One region of the Aeromonas sp. AE23HZ002T15 genome, then DNA from elsewhere that is predicted to be linked to it. Evidence: riboswitches for the same ligand, from Rfam matches in the RefSeq annotation. Region 1 holds a riboswitch; each other region holds the start of a gene.
The links. A riboswitch is a leader RNA that binds a small molecule or an ion and turns the genes downstream of it on or off. The one in region 1 is predicted to bind cyclic di-GMP.

Region 1 (2,195 bases):
GCCATCGGCGCGGTAGATCTGGCGCACGTCGCAGGAGAGGTTACCGCCTGTGGGGGGCAGGGCCGCCTCTTCCACCTGCACATCCACCTGGGCCGACTCGCCAGAGAGGCCACCCTTGTCGGTGGCCACCAGCTTGAGGCCGGTCAGCCCCTTGTTCTGGGGCGTCCAGTTCACCTGCCAGGGGGCGCTGGTGTCTTCGCCCACCTTCTGGCCGTTCACGAAGAGCTCGACCCTGGCCACGTCGTTGTTGGCGTCGGTGACATTGCCGCTCACCGCCGTGCTGCGACCCAGGGTCACCTTGGCACCGGCGGCCGGGCTAGCGATGCTCACCTTGGGCGCCTCGGGCGCCACCACGGCGGCGACATTGAAGCTGGCGCTGGCCTCGCCGAGCACCTTGCCATCCTTGTCCAGGGCGCGGGATGTCAGCTGGTGGGCTCCGACGCCGCTGGCGGTCCAGCTCGCCGACCAGGGGGCCGCGCTGCTCACCGCCACCTGGGTGCCATCGATCAGGTATTCGACCTTGACCAGGGCGCTGCTGTTGCCACCAAGGCTCACCGTCAGGGCGACCGGCGCCCCTTCGTTGACGCTGCTGCCGGCGGCGGGCGAGCCGATGGTGAGGGTCATGCCCGGCGTCGTGCTGCCATCGGTGAAGGGTTTCCAGGCATCGGCCCAGACGGTACCCACCCCGGGAGCATAGTGATAGGGCGAGGCGCCACACCAGCCGGAGTAGGGGAATTCCTTGCATTCGTAGAGGTTGCCCACGTTGCTGACGACGTCGCCAGCCTTGTAGGCGGTACCGGCCTGATAGGCGGGATAGGCGGCCTGCGCCCAGGCGGGCATGGCCGCGAGGGCAACCAGCATGGCGAGCCTGCTGGGCCTGAGGGTCTGTTGCATCTTGTTATCTTCCTTGTTGGTCTTGGCTTTTAATGACCGGGCAAAGCGCAACAGCAACAGGCGAAAGGGGTCGACAACAGGCCATGGACGGGCCACATACCCTCATGTCACCCGGGGAAGCCCCGCTATCTGTCATCGCTGGCAGACCGGAGGCTTTGCGTCCCGACATCACTGTCGGTTTGCTCTTTACCTGGGTTCCGTGAGGAACAGCCCGAGTATAGGAAGCAAGTGGCTAACACTCAATCTTCATTCTCAAAGAGAAATATGTAAACGCCGCCGTGCTCACACAATTTCGGCTTCGATGAGATGACATCTTTATCATCAATTTCATAGTGTTAGCTGTGTCAAAAAAATAGAGACAGCCTCTTTTGCTTCCCCATAATGTGCGCTGGTTCACTGGTATGAGCAGCCAGAAGTGTGACAATGCGCGCCCTTGGTTCAGGCACCAAGGCTATGGAAACACTGGCAAAAATAAAAAAGGAAACACAATGAAAGGTACCCCTACCCTGCTGTCACTGGCCGTGGGGCTCGCGCTCGCGTCCCCGTCACTCCAGGCCGCCGGCTTCAGCTGCCCGGCCGACAGCGCCCTCATCCCCATCCCCGCCATCCAGGGCAGTGGCGACAAGAGCCCCCTGGTCCCGGACGGTCAGTTCGAGAGCACCCAGAGCGTCTCGGTCAGGGCCGTGGTCAGCGCCCTCGGCGAGAGTCTGAACAAGGGCTTCTACCTGCAGGATCCGCAGGGGGATGGCGATCCCCAGAGCTCGGACGGCATCTTCGTCTATCTCAACGACAAGAACTTCGCAACCAAGTATCCGGGCATCAAGCCGGGGGCCGAGATCTGTCTGGAGGCCAAAGTCGAGGAGTATTACAACCACACCCAGCTCAAGCCCGTCTTCGACGGCGGCACGCCCCGTCTGCAGGTCTTGGCCCAGGGCACTGCCCCTGCCGCCACGGCGCTGCGGGTGCTGGAGGGGGAGACCCTGGCCCGGGCGCTGGAGCGCCACGAGGGGATGCGGGTGCGCCTCGATGCCGGCAGCGAGCTGAAGATCAGCCGCAACTTCAGCTACGACTACGCAGCCAGGCGCAACAACCTGGTGCTCTCTCACCTGGCCCCCCTGGTGAAACCGACCCAGCTGCACGTGGCCAATAGCGACGAGGCCAAGGCATTGGCCGAGGCCAATGCGGGCAACCGGGTGTTCCTCGAATCCGACTTCAAGGCCGCCGATGGCAAGCTGCCCTGGCTGCCCGCCTGGGAGCCCGAGCAGGGGTATCTGCGCATCGGCGATGCCCCGGTCAACCTG
Region 2 (2,195 bases), 1.4 Mb from region 1:
GACATCGATGCCTTGCTCACGCATGGCCGCCAGCTTGTATCTAAGTGCCCGGGTCGTCATCCCGAGGGCTTCCGCCGTCCGGGTGCGGTGACCACGAAAACGGCGCAACGTCTCCAGGACGAATTGAAATTCCGCATGCCGTTTGGTCTCGCTGAGCCCCTCGGGGGCCGCGAGGGCCTGCGACAACGGGTTGTCAGCCTCCGCTGCGTAATGGGGCAGCATCAAATCGACGGCCTGAATATGCAATCCGCGAGCCATAATTAAGGCCCGCTGGATGACGTTATCCAGTTCACGGACATTGCCGGGCCAGTCGTAGGAGAGCAGCTGCCTGCTGGCCCCCTCGCTCAGCCGATAACCCTGCTGGGCGGCGTAGCGTTCGATGAAGTGGCTGGCCAGGGGCAGGATGTCGTCGGGCCGCTCCCGCAGGGCGGGCCAGTTCATGGGCAGCACATCGAGCCGATAGAACAGGTCTTCGCGAAACTCCCCCTGTGCCACCAGCGTCCTCAGATCCCGGTTGCTGGCGGCGATGATCCGCACATCCAGCGGGATCACCTGATGGCTGCCGAGCCGCTCCACCTCCTTCTCCTGCAATACCCGCAGCAGCTTGGCCTGCAGCGCCAGGGGCAACTCTGAGATCTCGTCGAGCAGCAGGGTGCCCCCCTGGGCCAGCTCGAACTTGCCCTGCTGGCTGGCGGTGGCGCCGGTGAAGGCCCCCTTGCTGTGACCGAACAGGATGGACTCGAGCATGGCCTCCGGGATGGCGGCGCAGTTGATGGCTACGAAGGGTTTGTTCGCCCGGTTGGACATGTCGTGGATGTAGCGGGCCAGCCGCTCCTTGCCCGTCCCCGACTCGCCACCGATGAGGATGGTGGCCGAGGTCTTGGCGGCGCGCCTGGCGAGTTGCAGTACCTGCAGGCTCAGGGCAGAGGTCGCGACCAGGTTGGGAATGGCCTGGCGCAGTCGCAAGGCCCCCCTCACCACATCGAGGATCTGGCGCTGGCTGAAGGGCTTGATGATGTAATCGATGGCGCCGGCCCGCATGGCTTCCGCCGCCAGGTAGGCCTGATCCTCATTGACCAGGATGACGCAGTCGGCCCCCGTCAGCTCATGCACCCTGGAGGGGCCGGCTTCGGTCATGACCGCCATGTCGAGCAGGATGAGATCCACCGAATGGCAGGAGAGGAATTGCTTGGCCCGGGAGATGGAATCCTGGCAGGAAACCCGGTAGCCGCAATTCAACAACATCTCCCCAATATCGTTTCCATTTGATAACGATGAGGAGACAAATAATAAATGTGCGTGCGATTCAACACCGACGGGTATTGAATTTTCCTTGATAGATAAATCAGAAAACATATTAACCCGAACCTGTGATTGCACATGAATCAATCAACAGAACTGACCGTGATAAATAAAAACGCACCACGACAAGAATAACGCTTCTTAATTGAGCGCTTACCTTATAGTGGTATGAAAACAAGGCGAGAATCATGGCCTTGGTAACCCCGCTATCGTTAGCATCAATGCTGTTAGACCGGAGGCTTTGCGTCCTGACTTTTCAGTTCAGTTTGCCTTTATCATGCGACGACCCGTATTAGGATGGCATGGCTTTGTTATCCTTAAAGCCATGAGATACACCTGATTGTTTGTATTTTGTTATTTATTCCAGTGTGCATCACGTCAAAAGCCGTCACATCATAACGGCTTTATATGACAATTCAAGTAGATATGCGGAATAACCACTTCCTGATCAAGATGTTGACATGGCAATTCAACTTCAGCCGAGGGTGCCAATTACCTCCACCCGCAAGTCTTCCGGGATCTCGTTATAAGAGAGCACTTTGAGACCTTTTGAGAAGGAGCGGGCATAGCGGGCGATCAGGGGTCTGAGCTGGGGCATGACCACCAGCACAGGGGCATAGCCCTGCTGCTGCAACTGCTCCTTCACCAGCGGCATGTTCTGCTGCAACTGGGCCAGCAGCTGGGGATCCACCGGGAAGCTGTCCAGCTGGATCTTACCCTGCTGCTGGGACTGGTTCATGGCGCTCAGCAGCGTCTGCTCCAGCCTGTCATCCAGGGTGAAGGCCGCCAGGATGTCCCGGGAACCGATGGCCTGCCTGACGATCTGCCGCCTCAGTGCGCAGCGCACGTCCGAGGCCAGCAGGACGGGATCCTTGGTCAGCTCGCTCGCATCC
Region 3 (2,195 bases), 1.9 Mb from region 1:
TGACAACCTCAAGGCGGAGTTCGGGGTGCTGGCTCAGGCGGGAGGCATCCAGTTCTCCGTGGTGGAGAGCCGGCTCGCGGTCCACAGCGACGTGCGCCTGCTGCGCCGGGTGCTGCAGAACTTCCTCACCAATGCGTTTCGCTACAACCCGGGGGGCCGGGTGTTGCTCGGCTGCCGCCGGCTCGGGGACAAGGTACGCATCGAGGTGTGGGACAACGGCCCCGGCATCCCCTTCGACAAGCAGGAGACCATCTTCGACGAGTTCTCTCGCCTGGACCACTCCCGCACCGCCCGCGAGCAGGGGCTGGGGCTGGGGCTCGCCATTGCCCGCGGCATCTCCCTGGTGCTGGGCCATCAGCTCTCATTGCGCAGCTGGCCGGATGTGGGCTCGGTCTTCGCCATCACCCTGAACCTCGCGGCTCGCCCCGTGATGCCGTTGCCGGTGGCGGCGCCCGTGGTGCGGGACAGTCAGCTGGAGGGGGTCAGGATCCTCTGCATCGACAACGAGGAGGACATACTCACCGCCATGGACTCCCTGCTGGGGCGCTGGGGCTGCGAGGTGCGCTGTGCCCAGAGCCTGGAGCAGGCGCAGTCGCTCATCGCGGGCGGCTTCCTGCCGCGCCTGGTGCTCTCCGACTATCACCTGGACGATGGCAAGACGGGTCTGCAGGCCCTGCACATGATCCGGCTGGCCCATGGCAACGGCATCGGCGGCATCATCATCAGCGCGGATCGCAAGAGCGAGCTGCAGGCGCAGATCCGCGAGCACGGCTTCGGCTATGTCAGCAAACCGGTCAAGCCCCTCAAGCTGAGGGCCCTGATGAACAGCCTCCTGTTGCCCATAGCGTGACTGCATTCACAGAATCCATCTTTGGCCCTTCTGGCTGATAACGGTTCTCATCCCGATGCATCGGCGACGTTGTCGCCGGTTTGCATGCATGATCGCAGCCAACTCTGAATAGTGAGTCCCTCTTACTGTCATTTCTACTAGGTGGCGTGAGGTTTTCTCTCATCTATAGTCATTCGGCGATTATTTTCATCGCAAACCAAGTTGTGCAAAAAAGGCAAACCGGATGAAAGTCCGGGACGCAAAGCCTCCGGTCTAAGGGTCAGAGTACCTAGGATAGCGGGGCCACCACAGGTTGTATCGTCCATGGAGCCAAGCCATGGTAGCGATGTTGTCTGCGTTACCTGTCAGGTTGCGTTGCCTTTTTCGTTGTTCATACCAATAACGAAATAAGGAAGTTCAACTATGTTCAGTCCAAAACATTCCCTGCTGGCGCTCCTGGTCGGGGGGATCTGTTCTACCTCCGCCTTCGCCGCCGCCCCCGGCAAACCAACCATCGGCTGGGGCGAAACCAAGTTCGCCATCATCCAGGTCGATCAGGCCGCCACCTCCTACAACAAGCTGGTCACCGTCCACAAGGATGGCGCCCCGGTCAGCGTGACCTGGAACCTCTGGTCCGGCGACGTGGGCCAGACCGCCAAGGTGCTGCTCGATGGTAAGGAAGTCTGGTCCGGCGCCGCCAGCGCGGCGGGCACCGCCAACTTCAAGGTCACCAAGGGTGGCCGCTACCAGATGCAGGTGGCCCTGTGCAACGCCGACGGCTGCACCCTCTCCGACAAGAAGGAGATAGTGGTGGCCGACACCGACGGCAGCCACCTGGCGCCGCTCAATGCACCGCTGCAAGAGAACAACAAGCCTTATGCCAACAAGTCCGGCAAGGTGGTGGGGGCCTACTACGTGGAGTGGGGGGTCTATGGTCGCAAGTTCACCGTGGACAAGATCCCGGCCAAGAACCTGACGCACATCCTCTACGGCTTCACCCCCATCTGTGGCGGCAACGGCATCAACGACAGCCTGAAAGAGATCTCCGGCAGCTTCGAGGCGCTGCAGCGCTCCTGCGCCGGCCGTGAGGACTTCAAGGTCTCCATTCACGATCCCTGGGCCGCGGTCCAGATGGGACAGGGCAATCTCACCGCCTTCGATGAGCCCTACAAGGGCAACTTCGGCAACCTGATGGCGCTCAAGAAAGCCAATCCAAACCTCAAGATCCTGCCGTCCGTGGGTGGCTGGACCCTGTCCGATCCCTTCTACTTCTTCAGTGACAAGACCAAGCGCGACACCTTCGTCGCCTCCATGAAGGAGTACCTGCAGACCTGGAAATTCTTCGATGGCGTGGACATCGACTGGG
Region 4 (2,195 bases), 250 kb from region 1:
CTGGCCGTAGACAGGGTTGAACTGACCGTCTGTCCCCTGTTGGCCGGCGCGGATCTGGCTCTGCTCCGCGTTGATCTTGCTGGCCAGGGCGTGGGCCCAGTTGTTTTTCTGACCCTGCTCGGTATTGGCGATGGTCAGCACGGTTTGCAGATCCGTGCGCTCGCCGCTGGCGTCGAACACCCGGGTCATGGCCTTGTCACCGGCCGCCAGATCGATGGAGGGATAGATGGTCCCGCCCTGGCTCCAGGTCAGGGGGGGCTGGGTGCCTCCCTCGAAGCGGGCATCGATCAGGTTGTAGAAGCTGTTGGTGGTATCGCCCACCTCCCAGACCCCCAGGATCACCTGATAGCCGGTGCGGGCCGGCAGGGTGCAGTTATGGGTGACCTGCATGGCGGGTTTTTCCATCTTCCCGTCGATCACGCAGAAGGGATTGAGATCGAAGGAGGCCCGGGTCAGCGGCTGGTTCGGGTTCCAGTCCTGCTTGGTGAGGTAGTAGCGCCAGTTGCGGGTGACATGGTTGGCGGTGAAGGTCCAGCCGATGGCGAAGGGACCGGCCTGGACGTTGCGCTTGGTCCAACGATCGCTGGTCTGGGCGTTGAGTTCACCAAACTGGGTGTGGCCGGCGGAGGCTATCTGGCCGTCGGCCGGGCCGCCATTGGGGAAGCCGGACGCTGCCTCCAGGCTCTGGGGCTCCCACTGGATGGCGCCACATTGGATGTTGCCGCCGGTCTTGCACAGGTAGTTGCGTCCTTCCGGCTGATTGATATAGCCGTGGGCAAGCACGCCGCCGCTGGCCAGCAGCGCCAGCGCGGCCGCGAGGCGATTGAGTTGAATAGTTGCTGCCATACATTCCTCTGTTCGATAGATGTGGGCAGTCAAGTTGGCAGGGGAGTTCCCCGAAACACGGTGTTGCAACCCCGCTATCCTGGACATCATGTCTTTAGACCGGAGGCTTTGCGTCCTGGCCTTTCAACCAGTTTGCCAAATGACTACAAAAAGGGTCATGGTGTCGCATTTGACTACGACCTCCCTATCATGACTTCTTTTGATTGAATTATTAAGTGTAAATCTTTACAGCTTGACCTCATCGGAGTAGAGCCAATACGTAAGATTTTGTTTTTCTTTTTAAATTTGCACTCGATTCGGTATTCCGGCGGCCTCCGTGAATATTAAACATGAAGGTGTGAATGCATCTTCAGGCCTTGTGCCGTCACCCACTCCCCGGCTGCTTCCTTGGGTGAAGGGGGTGGCTCTGGAGAGGCGGAGTGGGCTGCCGTGGGTGGGGTCGCTTGGCCGGCGAGGGATCAGAGTGGGGGCAGTGCGCCGTCCCTTGCGCAGATAATCCCCGCATTTGGCAGACAGGGGGGGCCGCTTTTGCTAGCGTGATGGGGCGCATCCCGGCGCACCCTGCCCTGTCCCGCGAGGATGGGGCATCACCAAAAAGGAACGGCTGGCCGAGGCCACCGATAAAGAGGGATCTTATGACTTCCAATGCCAGGAATTACCTGAACCAGCTCAACGCCGACTACCTGCAGGTACACAGGCGCAAGGAGGACCTGTTCTGGTCCACCTACATGGGCACCAGCGACGATCAGGCCGGTTTCACCGCTGCCGAACAGGCTTACAAGGCCTTCTGCGCCGATCCGGCGCGGCTGCCGATATTGCGGGCCATGCTGGCCGAGGCCGATGGGGCGGATCTCAAACGCGGGCTCGGGGGCTGGATCGCCTTCTTCGAGTGCAACGTGATCGAGGATCCGGCCGCCGCCGCCCTGATGGACGAGCTGGTGGCCGCCGAGGCAGACTTGTTCGCCCGCCGCAAGGAACTCAAACTCAGCCTGCTCGATGAGCAGGGGCGCCAGGTGGCCGGCAGCCTGCCGGCGGCCAGCACCTCGCTGGCGGCCAGCCAGAACGAGGGGGTGCGCCAGAGTGCGATCGCCATGTTCCACACCCTGGAGCAGTGGGTGGTGGACAACGGTTTCCTCGAGGTGGTGGCACTTCGCAACCGCTTTGCCCGCGCCATGGGCTATCGGGACTACTTCGACTACAAGGTGCACAAGAACGAGCAGATGAGTCCGGAGCAGCTGTTCGCCGTGCTGGATGACTTTATCGCCCGCACCGAGGAGAGGGTGCACCTGGGCCTCGCCGAGTTGAAGGCGACCAAGGGGGAGGCGGCGCTGCTGCCCCACAACCTGCGC

Region 2: it holds a riboswitch for cyclic di-GMP, as region 1 does, so the genes downstream of both, lafK (lateral flagellar response regulator transcription factor LafK) here and ACT5M9_RS07205 (glycosyl hydrolase family 18 protein) in region 1, are expected to answer to the same signal.
Region 3: it holds a riboswitch for cyclic di-GMP, as region 1 does, so the genes downstream of both, ACT5M9_RS16325 (glycosyl hydrolase family 18 protein) here and ACT5M9_RS07205 (glycosyl hydrolase family 18 protein) in region 1, are expected to answer to the same signal.
Region 4: it holds a riboswitch for cyclic di-GMP, as region 1 does, so the genes downstream of both, gbpA (N-acetylglucosamine-binding protein GbpA) here and ACT5M9_RS07205 (glycosyl hydrolase family 18 protein) in region 1, are expected to answer to the same signal.

The regions. Positions count from the first base shown of each region.
Region 1 is NZ_CM201342.1:1,582,213-1,584,407, forward strand. It holds gene ACT5M9_RS07205 (glycosyl hydrolase family 18 protein) at 1-894, opposite strand, end outside; cyclic di-GMP riboswitch class I at 1,007-1,088, opposite strand; gene ACT5M9_RS07210 (ExeM/NucH family extracellular endonuclease) at 1,383-2,195, shown strand, end outside.
Region 2 is NZ_CM201342.1:3,018,596-3,020,790, reverse strand. It holds gene lafK (lateral flagellar response regulator transcription factor LafK) at 1-1,242, opposite strand, end outside; cyclic di-GMP riboswitch class I at 1,496-1,583, opposite strand; gene lfhA (lateral flagellar biosynthesis protein LfhA) at 1,778-2,195, opposite strand, start outside.
Region 3 is NZ_CM201342.1:3,484,245-3,486,439, forward strand. It holds gene ACT5M9_RS16320 (hybrid sensor histidine kinase/response regulator) at 1-850, shown strand, start outside; cyclic di-GMP riboswitch class I at 1,054-1,140, shown strand; gene ACT5M9_RS16325 (glycosyl hydrolase family 18 protein) at 1,253-2,195, shown strand, end outside.
Region 4 is NZ_CM201342.1:1,830,449-1,832,643, reverse strand. It holds gene gbpA (N-acetylglucosamine-binding protein GbpA) at 1-846, opposite strand, end outside; cyclic di-GMP riboswitch class I at 908-993, opposite strand; gene ACT5M9_RS08345 (M3 family metallopeptidase) at 1,482-2,195, shown strand, end outside.